4 regions of the Paraeggerthella hominis genome follow, and region 1 is predicted to be linked to each of the others. Evidence: predicted binding sites of a transcription regulator. Region 1 holds the regulator's gene; each other region holds the start of a gene.
The links. The regulator LexA, encoded in region 1, represses DNA repair genes until DNA is damaged. The targets are predictions, from matches to a motif close to CNAACANNTGTTNG.

Region 1 (3,206 bases):
CGGCGTTTGGGGATCGAGATTCACGAGAACCGCCTTTATCTCCCCTCTATAGTTGCTGTCGATCAAACCGGGTGCATTCACCAGGGAAATGCCGTGCTTAATGGCCAGCCCGCTTCGCGGAAGGACGAAGCCCGCGTAGCCTTGCGGTATTGCCATCGCAAGGCCGCAGGGAACAAGCTTTCGTTCAAAAGGTTGCAGCACATCATCGCAGGTTGCGCGCAAATCAACTCCCGCATCGCCTGCGTAGGCATACGCGGGTACGGGTAAACTGGGATCGAGCTGTTTTACTGGTATTGTAAGGTCAGTCATGGTATCGCAACCCTTCAAGTGCAGCCGAGAATTCTTCGACGTTCTGAAAGTCCTTGTACACGCTCGCAAAGCGAACGTAAGCCACATCGTCAAGCTTAGCTAGACGGACAAGCGCCATATCGCCTAGTTCTTTCGATTTAATCTCGCTCTTGGAGGCGTTGCGGAGCTCGCTCTCTATACTGTCGATAAGCGATCCGATTTGTTCAGGCGATATAGGCCTTTTCGCGCATGCCATAAGCAAGCCGCGCATGAGCTTTTGACGGTCGTACGCTTCGGACGATCCGTCCGTTTTGATTATGAGCAAGGGGTTGTCGCCTAGTCGTTCGTACGTGGTGAATCGTCGGCCGCAATCAAGACATTCGCGACGGCGCCGTATAGCCGTGCCGTCTTCGGAAGGTCGGGAATCGACAACCTTCGATTCAGGATTTCCACAGGCTGGGCAACGCATAGGCTGGACTCCTTCTCTCGAATTTACCCTAGCCTAACATACTACATATAGTGGTTCAATCGCGTTCTTTGATCACTGCAAGAAAACCAACGCCTCCACTGTGCAATCACATGCGCCGCTTGAAAACCGTCTCAGTTACAAGCTCAAGAGCACGCCGGCAAAAGAACAAGCCGTAAGAACAATTCCACCCGCAACGGCCTGCCCCGTATTAAAGCGATCATAAGCCCGCCCGCGACAATTGCCCTGCCGTAAAGTCCGAACAAAGCCTTGGAGCGTACCGCATGATCCTGGGCGGGAGGCAGAAATCGATCGAACTTCAAAACCATCAGACGTGCCGTCAGTCGGGTAGCGCACCTCGAAATTCTTCATCTTTCTGCCTCCTTGCCCTTGCGTAGAACCTTTGTTCGCGTATATAATAGAGCGAACAAAGGTTCATGTCAACATAAAATCAAAACATTTGTTCGCTTTTAGGAAAGGATGGAGTATGTCCGAAAAAGTGACGAAGCGCCAACAGGCTGTACTTGATTGCATTGAAGAGTGCATTCGCGAAAAGGGGTACGGCCCTACCGTGCGCGAGGTTTGCCAAAGCTTGGGGCTCTCCTCCCCTTCCACAGTGCACGTTCACTTGAAAGCGCTTGAAGACAAGGGGCTTATCAAGCGCGACCCGCTCAAATCCCGTTCTATAGCGCTTACCTATCCTCTTGAAGATGCTGCGCTTGCAACGAACGTCGTGCAGCCGAGTTTCAGCAAGGTCGTGAACGTTCCGCTGGTCGGAAACGTTGCAGCAGGCTCTCCCATCCTTGCGGAAGAGAACATTACTGACACCATCTCTCTCCCGACCGATATAGTGGGGGATTCTCCCTCGTTCCTTTTATCGGTTCGCGGGGAAAGCATGATTGAAGCCGGGATCAACGACGGTGACTATGTTGTAGTGAAAGAGCAACCCGTTGCGAACAACGGGGATATCGTCGTGGCGATTATCGACGACGGTGCAACTGTCAAGCGCTTCTTTAAAGAGCAGGATCATATTCGGCTGCAACCGGAGAACTCCTCCATGGATCCCATCATCACCCGAGATTGCTCCATCGCGGGCAAAGTAGTCGCAGTGTTTCGCCGTCTTTAAGCGTAAGCGGTTTTTCGAGAGAGACGCACTCCCTTATGGTGGCGAAACGATTTCAGGCCCATGTTAGAGCAACTCTAACATGGGCCTGACGCGCAGATCTTCTCGTGTGCTGCGATGCGGTTAGCAAGGATTCGCATGATGCAGCAAGCACGCGACCTGGAAACTGCCCGTTGTTTTATTCTTCGCAAACGAACGGCGCGAACAATCCGGAAAACGAAGGCGATGCCAGCATGGTGATCTTCGTTCCCTGCTCTTCGTGGGTCTCCGATAGAATATGGCAACGCTCGTGCGCAAGCGAAACAAGATCCCCCCGGTGGTACGGTAGCAACACGCTCAGGTGATCGTCATGCGCGGAAGCAACGCGCGCGATATGCTCGATCAGCCCCGCGATCCCCTCCCCTGTTTCGGCGGAAACGAACCGAGTCTGAGCATGACGCGTCTCGAGCGCATGTTGATGCTCCTGGTCAAGCAGGTCGCATTTATTGAACACGAGAATGCGCTGAAGATCTTGAGCGCCAATTTGACCCAGAATGGCATCGACGGCATCTATCTGACCTTGGTATTCCTCTGAAGAAGCATCCACTACATGCAGTACCAAATCCGCGCCCGTAATCTCATCAAGCGTCGATTTGAACGCCTCGACAAGCGTCGTCGGAAGCTTTTGAATGAACCCGACCGTATCGGTGATGGTTATTTCCCGGCCTTCAGGAAGCTCGAACTTGCGCGTCGTGGAGTCCAGCGTGGCGAACAGCTTGTCGTACGCAAGCACATCGGCCTTCGTCAGACGATTGAGCAAGCTCGATTTACCCGCATTCGTATAGCCCGCCAACGCCACCTTGAACATGCCGCTCTCGTAGCGACTTTCACGCTGCACCGCACGCACTTCAGAAAGATGCTTGAGCTCGCGCTTGATCGAAGTGATTCGCTTGCGAACCATGCGCCGGTCGACTTCGAGCTGGCTCTCGCCTTCGCCAAAGCGCGATCCCACACCGCCGCCCATGCGGTTCGATGCCAAGTGGGCCCACATGCCGCGTAGGCGAGGTAGCAAGTACTGGTTTTGAGCTAGCCGCACCTGCAGACGACCTTCCTTGCTGGTTGCATGCAAGGCGAAGATGTCCAGGATAAGGGCCGTTCTGTCGATGACCTTCACATCGCGCCCTACCACCTTCTCCAGATTCGCCTGCTGAGAAGGCGTCAGTTCATCGTCGAAAACGACGAGGTCCGCAGCATGGGCGCGTGCGAGCTCGGCAACTTCCTCGGCTTTGCCCGTGCCTACGAAGGTGCGAGGATTCGGCGCCTCGAGCTTTTGCGTCGTGCTGGCGACGA
Region 2 (3,206 bases), on a different contig from region 1:
GATCAAAATGGCAAGAGATTCTTTGACCTTCGTTTGCCCCAGGTAATCACCCAAGCGCTTCGGCCTCAGGCTGCGATCGAGCGCCAGATCGTCTTCCGTCAGATCAGGCGCGACCGTGCGCGGCGCACCGTGCGCGGTCGCGTCTTCGGCCGAGAACACCAGGCCCTCTATTTCGATATCTTCGCGTGTCATGCCGTCCATTCCGCCTTGCACCGGTAGTCGCGCGCTTCTTTACGCGCCCAAACGCTTCAACGCGTATTGTAACAGCCTGCCCTCGTCGGCACCTTCGGGCGATCCCTTCAACGCAAGATCAGCTTCCGCCGCCGTAAAGCCCATGGACAGAAGCGCCTCGTGCGCGCCCTTCAGGCTCTCGGCCTGAACCGGCGCAGCCTCGTTTTCGTCGAAAAGCCCCGCCAATCCCTGATCGAGAGATCCCTTGAGTTCGAGGATAATGCGGGAAGCCGTCTTCTTCCCCACGCCGGGAATCCGCTGAACCGCCGCTACGTCCTGCGCCGAGATGGCGGAAACCAGCCCGGACGGCGTAAACGACGAAAGAGCCGCCAAGGCGACCTTCGGTCCCACGCCGCTCACGCTGATCAAGCGCTCGAACAGCGCCTTCTCCTCAAGGGAGAGGAATCCGAACAGCGAAAGCCCGTCGTCGCGAACCTGCAGGTACGTATGCACCTCAACCGCAGACCCCGCTTCCGGCAGCTTCGACAAGCTTGCCTGGGACATTCCCACGGCGTATCCAACGCCGCTCACCTCGATATACGCCGTCGTCGTAGTCTTTCCGGCAAGCGTGCCCTTCAAAAATGCGATCATGCCGTCTCCTTTCCGGAAGATGGCACGGAAAACCGTGCCGGGGCAACATCCGCTGCACGCGTCGGGCAGCTTTCGCGATCCTGCCGAAGCGAAGCGATGCGACCCGCCGCCTGCGCGGATCGCGCGCGATCCGCAAAACCCTCATGAGTGGTAAAGCAGATCGCAGCAGCCAGCGCATCGGCTGCGTGGTCGGGACGAGGAACGGCCTCAAGCGCCAAAAGCTGACGCACCATGTACTGCACCTGGTCTTTGTCAGCAGAGCCCGTTCCCACGACGGCAAGCTTTATCTGGCTGGGAGAAAACTCCCCCACCCGAAGATCTCGCTCGGCGCATGCAACCAATGCAGCCCCGCGCGCCTGACCCGTGGCGAACGCGCTTTGGGTGTTCGAGCCGAACCATACCGTTTCCACGCCCGCGCACGTTGGCTCGAAACGGGCGATAACGGCGCCCATCTGGCGATGTATCTTCATGAGGCGATGCGCCAGCGGCATATCCTTCGAAGTGGAGATGCAGCCGTACGCGACGCAGGAAAGACGCGCCCCGCACTGAGACACGATTCCCCAGCCGGTGTTGGCCAAACCGGGATCGATACCGAGAATCGTTCGCTGCACCTGCGTCATTTGACCCTTTCCCACCACGCTTGCGCAGCTACGCGGCCGCAAGCGCATCGTTATATAGTACAAACGTATGTTCGTTCCCATCCTATCACAAAACGAGACGAACCGAGGGAAAATATCAAGGTTGACTCGACAAGCGCACAACCCGTCGAACGTCGTCGCATCCTAGACGCAGCAGCGTTTCCACGCGGTCGAACCTCGACCTGGAAAACAAAAAAGCCGCCGCAGATGCTCTGATCGCGGCGGCTTTGATCGTATGCTGCGTGCGTTATTCGTCGAGCGCGGCGGCAATCTCTTCGGTGATGTCCATAGCATGGTAGACGTTCTGAAGATCCTCGAGCTCTTCCAGCTTGTCCACCAAGCGCATGACCTTCTTCGCGTCGGACACGCTCACCGCCGCAGGCGTGGTGGGCTCCATGGTCAGCTCGGCGCCCTTCGTGACGACGCCAGCCTCTTCCAAAGCCTTCTTCACGGCCATGAGATCGGTCGGACCCGTGTAGACGATCCACTCGTCCTCGGCATCCTCGTAGTCGTCACCGCCGGCCTCGGCCACGGCCAACATGAACTCTTCCTCGTCGGCTGCAGCGCCGTTGGGCCTCACGGGATTCTTCTTATCGCCGGTCTCGACCTCTTTCGCCACCATGATCTGGCCCTTGCGCTCGAACATGAACGCCACCGAGCCCGAGGTGCCCAGGTTGCCGCCGGAATGGCTGAACGCCGCGCGCACATCGGCAGCCGTACGGTTGCGGTTGTCGGTCAGCGCTTCGCAGTAGACGGCCACGCCACACGGGCCGTAGCCCTCGTAGACAACCGTCTCGTAGTTGGCGGAATCTTTGCCCGAACCGAAGGCCTTGTCGATAGCGACCTTGATCTTGTCCTTCGGCAAAGAGTAGCCTTTGGCCTTTTCAATGGCGGCAGCAAGCGACGCGTTGTTGTCGGGGTTCGGGTCGCCACCCTCCTTGGCCGCCACCGTGATGTTGCGCGACAGCTTGGAGAACAAGGCCGAGCGCTTAGCGTCCTGCGCAGCCTTGCGATGCTTTGTAGTTGCCCATTTAGAATGCCCTGACATATGCGTCCCTTCCGATGTTGCAATACCAGCCGCTTATTCTAGCACACACGCCTTATCCCCTGTTCGCATTTGCAGGGTTTTCAAAAACACGGTTGAAAATATCGATCGGTATCAAGATGGCCACAGCACGCCTACGATACCGAACGCATGCCCGCAGACGCTAGCCGAGTCCATACAATCGTTAAAGACGAGGGTTTTCGACGACCCCCGGCAACATCAACGGAAGGAGCACCGCCGTGAAGGGAAACCAAGAACTCATCCAAGCGTTGAATGACTTGCTCGCCGGAGAGCTGACCGCAGTCAACCAGTACATGGTCCATGCCGAAATGTGCGAGGACTGGGGCTACGAAAAGCTGCACGCACGTTTCGAGAAACGAGCCATCGCGGAAATGAAGCATGCGGAAATGCTCATCGGACGCATCCTGTTTCTTGAAGGGACGCCCATCGTGTCCAACCTCAACGAGATCAAGATCGGCGCAACCGTCCCCCAGCAAATCGACAACGACCATGCAGCGGAAATCGACACGGTGCGGGACTACAACGAAGCCATCGTGCTTGCCGGGCAGGTGCTCGACTACGCCACGCGCGACATGCTGATGTCCATTCTGCAGGACGAAGACAGCCACGTTGACGAACTTGAAGACCTTCAAGACCAGATAGAGCAGATGTCCTTGCAGATCTTCCTTTCCACGCAAAAC
Region 3 (3,206 bases), on a different contig from region 1:
AACAGGCAGGTGGTTCGTGAGCCGATGCGCACGATGAAACGCGTGCCCATGCCGCCCACTTTGAGGGACGCGGCTTGACGCACGTCCAGCACGCGATCGATCGCGAACACGCGCCCGTCGTCCCACGCGATGGTCAAAGGAGCCAGCTTGCCGTCCTCAAAATGACGGGCGACCACTTCCACGTAGCGTTTTCGTCTGCCGCGCCCATCGCGCGGCGGCGCCTTCCGCATTGTCGTCTGCATCATGACGTTCTCTAACGATGCAGTACGCCGACGGGATGCACGGTGTTCTCGTCTTTGATGTCGGTGCCGGCAAGCGTCTCGTCGGCCAACTCCGCCCCGCGCACAACGCACGTGTTGCCGTAGCGACGCCGCAAGTCGTCAATCGCGAAATCAAGATCCTCCAGATGCGCACGCCCGTCGTCGACGAACGAGAGCTGCACGGGCTCGCGCATCGACGAGAGGTCGGAGGCGCGCACATGCAGCGCGCGCACCGGATGCCCTTCATCGAGCGCTTCGTTGGCTCGCAGCAGTCCCCAGGCCGCCTGCGCGATCTCGAGCGTGGCCGCCGTGGGACGGCGCAGCTTCGCCTGCCGCCCGTAACCGGACAGATCAAGGCCGCTGCGAACGCCGATGCTCACCGTTCTCGCGCGCACGCCGTCTTCGCGCAAACGTTGCGCCACCGACTCCGACAGCAGCCAGATGAGAGCCTTCGCTTCCCGCTCGCATACGATATCGTGCGGCGCGGTCAGCCCGTTGCCGTAGCTCTTGACCGTGCGATCGACGTCGCGCCGGTCCGGATCGTACGGCTTGACGGGAGTATCGTCTTCACCGCGCGCATACGTGCGCAGCATGAACCCGATCTTGCCGAACCGCCGCTGCAAATAAGCATCGGACGCGTGGGCCAAGTCCCCTATGGTGAGGATGCCCGAACCGTGCAGCTTGCGCTCGGTTGCCGGCCCCACGTACAAAAGCGAGCGAACGGGCGCCGTCCACACCACGTCACGGTAGTTCGCGCGGTCGATAACGGTGATCGCATCGGGCTTTCTGTAGTCGCTGCCGAATTTCGCGAACACTTTGTTCCAGCTCACCCCAATCGACACCGTCACGCCCAGCTCCTCTTTCATACGGCTGCCGATCTCCTGGGCGACCTCGTACGCATCCCATCCGCGCCGTCGCATCGAACCGGTGATATCGAGCCAGCTTTCATCTAAGCCAAACGGTTCGACCAAGTCGGTGTACTGATTGTACACGGCGCGCGCCATTTCCGAATACGCTCGATACAGCTTGTAGCGCGGAGGAAGCACGACGAGGTCCGGGCATTTCTTGCGCGCCTGCCACAACGTCTCGGCCGTCCTGATGCCGTACGCCTTCGCCTCTTCGCTCTTCGTGAGCACGATGCCGTGCCGCAATTCCTCCTTGCCCGCAACCACCACGGGCCTGCCGCGCAGCTCGGGCCGCTGCGCCTGCTCCACGCTGGCGTAGAAGGAATTCATGTCGCTGTGCAGAACAATGCGCTCCAATGGTTCTCGACGCCCCCTTGACTCTTTTGCACCTCTCGTCGTATTATACGAACTAATGTTCGCATGATAGGCTTCAAAAGTCAATCGAACAAAGCGTGAAAACCCCTCGGAAGGCAGCCGACTCCGAGACCGCGCCCGTTCGACGGAAATCGAAACCAGCATGTCGGCATCGTCGTTGATCGTCAGCCGCGCAAAGCCTAGGAGCCGCCGCCCCGCCCGCTTCGCGCACCGAAAGAAAGGGAGCTTATGAAACGTCTTTTCTTGTCCTCCTCGTTCGAGGACGTTGCGCACATCTTCGATGACTTCGCGGCCGAAGACCTGCAAGGCAAGCGCGTCGCGTTCATCCCCACGGCAGCGCTGCACGAAAGCGTCGATTTCTACGTAGAGGCAGGAAGGGCAGCCCTGGCGAAGCGCGGCCTCGTCATCAGCGAGCTGGAGCTTTCAACGGCTACCGCTTCGGAAGCGGCGGCTGCGCTCGAAAACAGCGATTGCATCTACGTTTCGGGAGGAAACGCGTTTTTCCTGCTTCAGGAGATGCGGCGAACCGGAGCCGACAAGATGATAGCCGCACAGATAGAGTCAGGCAAACTCTACATCGGGGAATCGGCAGGGTCGATGATCCTATCGCCGAATATCGAGTACGCCCAAGCTATGGACAACCGCGAAGAGGCGCCCGATCTACCCGACTTCGAAGCGTTGAACGTCATCGACTTCTATCCCTTGCCCCATTACGCAAGCGCGCCGTTCGAGACGGCGACCGAAAGCATCGTCGCTTCGTACGGAACAAGCCTTGCGCTCACGCCCATCGGCAACGCTCAAGCCGTCACCGTGTACGGCGACGTGACCACTATGAGAGAATAGATCCCGCCGAACACCGTTTCAGCGCACGGCCACCGAAGGAGGACGGAGCCATCGACGCCATCGACAACGCGCGCGTACGATCGTACCGACTGCGCGCCCATCACCTGGATCGGAAAGTTTCCATCGATCAGCTGCTGCAAGCTGCCGGAGCCTGCGGACTGCAGAACACGCCGCCCGGAGCGTGGGAAACCGCGCTGTTCAACCGCGTAGAAGGGTGCACCCTGACCCACCTGCGCGAGCAGCTGTACGAGCGGAAAACCCTGGTACAGGCATGGAGCTTTCGCGGGGCGCCCGTCGTGTTCCCCGCAGACGAACGCGACGCGTTCCTAACAGCGCTCGTCGCCGAGCCCGACGAGGAGCCTTGGATCTACACGCGCGGCGCATCGGGCGCGCTCGATCATGTGGGCATGTCGTTCGGCGATCTGCTGCCTCTGGTGGAAAAGGCCGCGAAACTGCTCGACGACCGAACGATCGAAGGCAAAGATTCCCTCGACCGCGCAATTGCGGACGCGATCGAGGCCGACCTGCCGCAAGGCGCGCTCGGTCCATGGCGCGATCCGTCCATGTACGGCAATCCCGACAAGCAGACCGTCGGTCAGGCCGCCGTTTCGTTTCTGCTGCGCCCATGCTCGTTCAAATCGCTCGTCGTCTTCGGCAGACGCGAAGGGTCCATCCCTTCGTTCTCATCGTACCGAGCATGGACGGGGCGGCGGGATGCGCCTGCGCCCTCCCTCGCTGCAGGGAAGCAGCTTGCTCGGAAGTTCCTCCATTGCTACGGACCGACCACGCTCGGCTCCTTCGCCGCGTGGCTCGGCAGCTCCAA
Region 4 (3,206 bases), on a different contig from region 1:
GACCTCGTACGTACCGACGACTGCGCCGCCGATCAGGCGATAGCCCCCAATAAAAGAAGAATCCCCCTTCCGCTCAAAGTGTTCGGCATCCTATCGATGGTCATGGGCGGCGCTTTGGCAGCCTTGCTTGCGCTGCTCGTGATCGGCACGGCGCTGCTCGTCCAAAACGGCGCGTTCGAAGGCGAGCTCTCGTCGGCAACACTCATCATCTTCATCGTGGACACCGTGCTCATGACCGTGCTCGCAGCCATGTTCGCCGTGTTCGGCATCCGCCTGCTGCTCAACAAGCGACGTCATGCCGCGGAAGTCGCGGACGTGATGATCGTCGTGCTGGTCGGAATCGTCCTTTGCAGCATCATGCTTGACGGCCTGAACCTTAGCTTGGCCGCCTACGGCGCAATAGCCGTGTTCCTTGTTGTCATGCAAAGCTACCTCGACCCCTCTTTGGCGCAAGAGCGCGAACTGCAGCGTAAACTGCGCGACATGGAAACGCGCGAGGCGGCCGAAGACGGCACGCTCGGCCGCGACGAAACGGGCAAGGGATTCATAGCCCTCAACTTCTTCAACTTGTTCTGGATATTCACGGTCTGCTGCGTGCTCGGGCTCATGCTCGAGACCGTCTACCATTTCGCCGTGGTGGAGCCGGGCCACTACCAAGACCGAGCCGGCATGCTCATCGGGCCCTTCTCCCCCATTTACGGATTCGGGGCGGTTCTCATGACCATAGCGCTCAATCGGTTCCACAACAAAAACGTGGTGCTCATCTTTTTGGTAAGCGCTGTTATCGGAGGCGCGTTCGAGTATCTGACCAGCTGGTTCATGCAGTTCGCTTTCGGTATCGTAGCCTGGGATTACTCGGGCACGTTCCTGTCCATCGACGGACGCACCAACGGCATGTTCATGGCCATGTGGGGAATCCTCGGCGTGATATGGATCAAGGCATGCCTGCCCTGGATGCTGAAGCTGGTGAACCTGATACCTTGGAACTGGCGCTACACCATCACCACGGTATGCGCGGTTCTCATGATCGCCGACGGGGCAATGACCCTGCTCGCGCTTGATTGCTGGTATCAGCGCATGGCGGGAACGGCCATTCAGGATTCCGCGGTGGTTCAATTCTTCGACGAGCATTTCGACAACCAGTACATGCAGGAACGCTTCCAAAGCATGTCGATCGATCCAGGCAACGCAACGCGCGCGAAATAGCAAAAGGGAACCGACCCGCAGCCAACCCGGTCAAGCCTGCGCAGAGCCGGTTGCAGCCGCGCGCACGGCGCGGACGGCCAAGCGCCCCAGAACCACGCCCGCCAGGCAGGCAACGACGCTTCCGCATGCGTACGCCGCCCCCGTGACGTACTTCCCGCGTTCGATAAGCGTCAGCGTCTCCAACGAGAACGTCGAAAACGTGGTGAAACCGCCGCATACGCCCGTCTTCAAGAACAGGACCGCATTGTCGGACATGCCGGGCCACACCGTAGCAGCCTCGAACACGGCCCCGATAACCACGGCGCCGACAAAGTTGATCAGAAACGTCATGAGCGGAAAATCGCCTTCGAGGGGAACAAGCCCCAGCAGATAGCGGCCCACGGCTCCCACGAACCCGCCAAGACCCACGCACAGCATCGCCATCATGTCCTGCTCTCCTCCTCTTCGGAACCTGCCCAGTATAGCGAAAGGCCCGTGCGTGCGCACCGGAAAACGCCTTATTATGCGCGCCCTTGCACCGAAAGACCGGCCGTAGCGAACACCGGGGCAGAACAGCAACAGGGCGCGAACCTCGCCCGTTCGATTGACAGCGAACGTTCGTTTACGTATTATAGCGTACAGATATTCTTACGAACATTTGATCGCGCGAACGGATGACCGCATGGATCTACTTGCGAAACTCGAAATCCTCGCCGATGCGGCGAAATACGATGTAGCCTGCACGTCCTCGGGCATAGATCGCGACGCCCAGAAGGGCAAACTTGGAAACACGCTGGCCGCCGGCTGCTGCCACAGCTTTGCCGCAGACGGGCGGTGCATCACGCTTTTGAAGGTGCTCATGACCAACGTTTGCGTGTACGACTGCGCCTACTGCGTGAACCGCGCATCCAACGAAGTTCCGCGCGCTGCGTTCAAGCCAAGAGAGTTGGCGGATCTCACCGTGTCGTTTTATCGACGCAACTATATTGAAGGCCTGTTTCTCAGCTCGGGAGTTATCCGCAATCCCGACCACACCACCGAGCTTATGATACGAACGCTCGAGATTCTGCGCGAGGAACACGGCTTTCGCGGCTACATCCACGCGAAAGCCGTGCCGGGGACATCGCCCGAGCTGATCGATCAACTCGGGCACCTTGCCGACCGCATGAGCGTGAACCTAGAACTTCCTTCACAGCAAAGCCTGCGGCTGCTCGCCCCTGAAAAGGACAAGCAGCGCATTCTCTCGCCCATGAAGCAGATACGGGACAACATAGCGGTCGACAAGGACACGCGCGCGCTCATGCGAAGGGAAACCACGTACATGACGCAGGTCAGCCCCAAGCGAAAGGAACGAGCCTTCGTACCCGCCGGCCAATCGACGCAGATGATCATAGGAGCTACGCCTGAAAGCGATTTTCAAATCCTGAACCTTTCGGCAGCCCTCTACCGTACGCTCTCGCTCAAGCGCGTGTTCTTCAGCGCCTACATGCCCGTGAACGACGATGCGCGTCTTCCGGGCGCCGATGCCGTCCAGCTCAATCGCGAGCACCGTCTCTACCAAGCCGATTGGCTCCTGCGGTTCTACCGCTTCGACGTGACGGAGATCATCGACGAGGCGCACCCTTTTCTCGATCCCGATTTGGACCCCAAGGCAAACTGGGCTATAAACAACCTCGATTTCTTCCCCGTAGAAGTGAACACCGCTCCCCTTGAGTCGCTGCTGCGCGTTCCGGGCATCGGCGTACGGGGAGCCAGGCTTATCATGCGCGCACGGCGCACGACATGCCTACGCGAATCCGAGTTGCGCAAATTGGGCATAGCCTACAAGCGGGCACGGTTTTTCATAACCTGCGGGGGCACCTACGCAGGGCGCGGAGCCGATTTTTCGCCCGAAGGACTTCGAGCGCAGCTGGCGGCGCCCATTAAGGGCGGCGCGCACGGCCGCCGGTCCGCCAAGACTACCCCCGGGCAACTAAGCTTGTTCGAAAAGGTCGAAACGCCCGAGAAGCTGCGTGCCGCTG

Region 2: the regulator LexA is predicted to act here: its motif matches at 1,503-1,516, upstream of ruvC (crossover junction endodeoxyribonuclease RuvC).
Region 3: the regulator LexA is predicted to act here: its motif matches at 1,571-1,584, upstream of LQE90_RS11095 (Y-family DNA polymerase).
Region 4: the regulator LexA is predicted to act here: its motif matches at 1,837-1,850, upstream of LQE90_RS12185 (putative DNA modification/repair radical SAM protein).

What each region holds. Positions count from the first base shown of each region.
Region 1 covers NZ_JAJNOQ010000001.1:155,493-158,698, forward strand. The annotation lists gene dut (dUTP diphosphatase) at 1-309, opposite strand, end outside; gene nrdR (transcriptional regulator NrdR) at 302-757, opposite strand; gene LQE90_RS00690 (hypothetical protein) at 893-1,126, opposite strand; gene lexA (transcriptional repressor LexA) at 1,242-1,880, shown strand; gene hflX (GTPase HflX) at 2,056-3,206, opposite strand, start outside.
Region 2 covers NZ_JAJNOQ010000003.1:137,742-140,947, reverse strand. The annotation lists gene ruvB (Holliday junction branch migration DNA helicase RuvB) at 1-192, opposite strand, end outside; gene ruvA (Holliday junction branch migration protein RuvA) at 232-822, opposite strand; gene ruvC (crossover junction endodeoxyribonuclease RuvC) at 819-1,442, opposite strand; gene LQE90_RS04470 (YebC/PmpR family DNA-binding transcriptional regulator) at 1,708-2,508, opposite strand; gene bfr (bacterioferritin) at 2,745-3,206, shown strand, end outside.
Region 3 covers NZ_JAJNOQ010000012.1:10,218-13,423, reverse strand. The annotation lists gene LQE90_RS11100 (hypothetical protein) at 1-245, opposite strand, end outside; gene LQE90_RS11095 (Y-family DNA polymerase) at 254-1,522, opposite strand; gene LQE90_RS11090 (Type 1 glutamine amidotransferase-like domain-containing protein) at 1,769-2,383, shown strand; gene LQE90_RS11085 (winged helix DNA-binding domain-containing protein) at 2,380-3,206, shown strand, end outside.
Region 4 covers NZ_JAJNOQ010000018.1:1,275-4,480, reverse strand. The annotation lists gene LQE90_RS12195 (putative ABC transporter permease) at 1-1,206, shown strand, start outside; gene crcB (fluoride efflux transporter CrcB) at 1,237-1,632, opposite strand; gene LQE90_RS12185 (putative DNA modification/repair radical SAM protein) at 1,868-3,206, shown strand, end outside.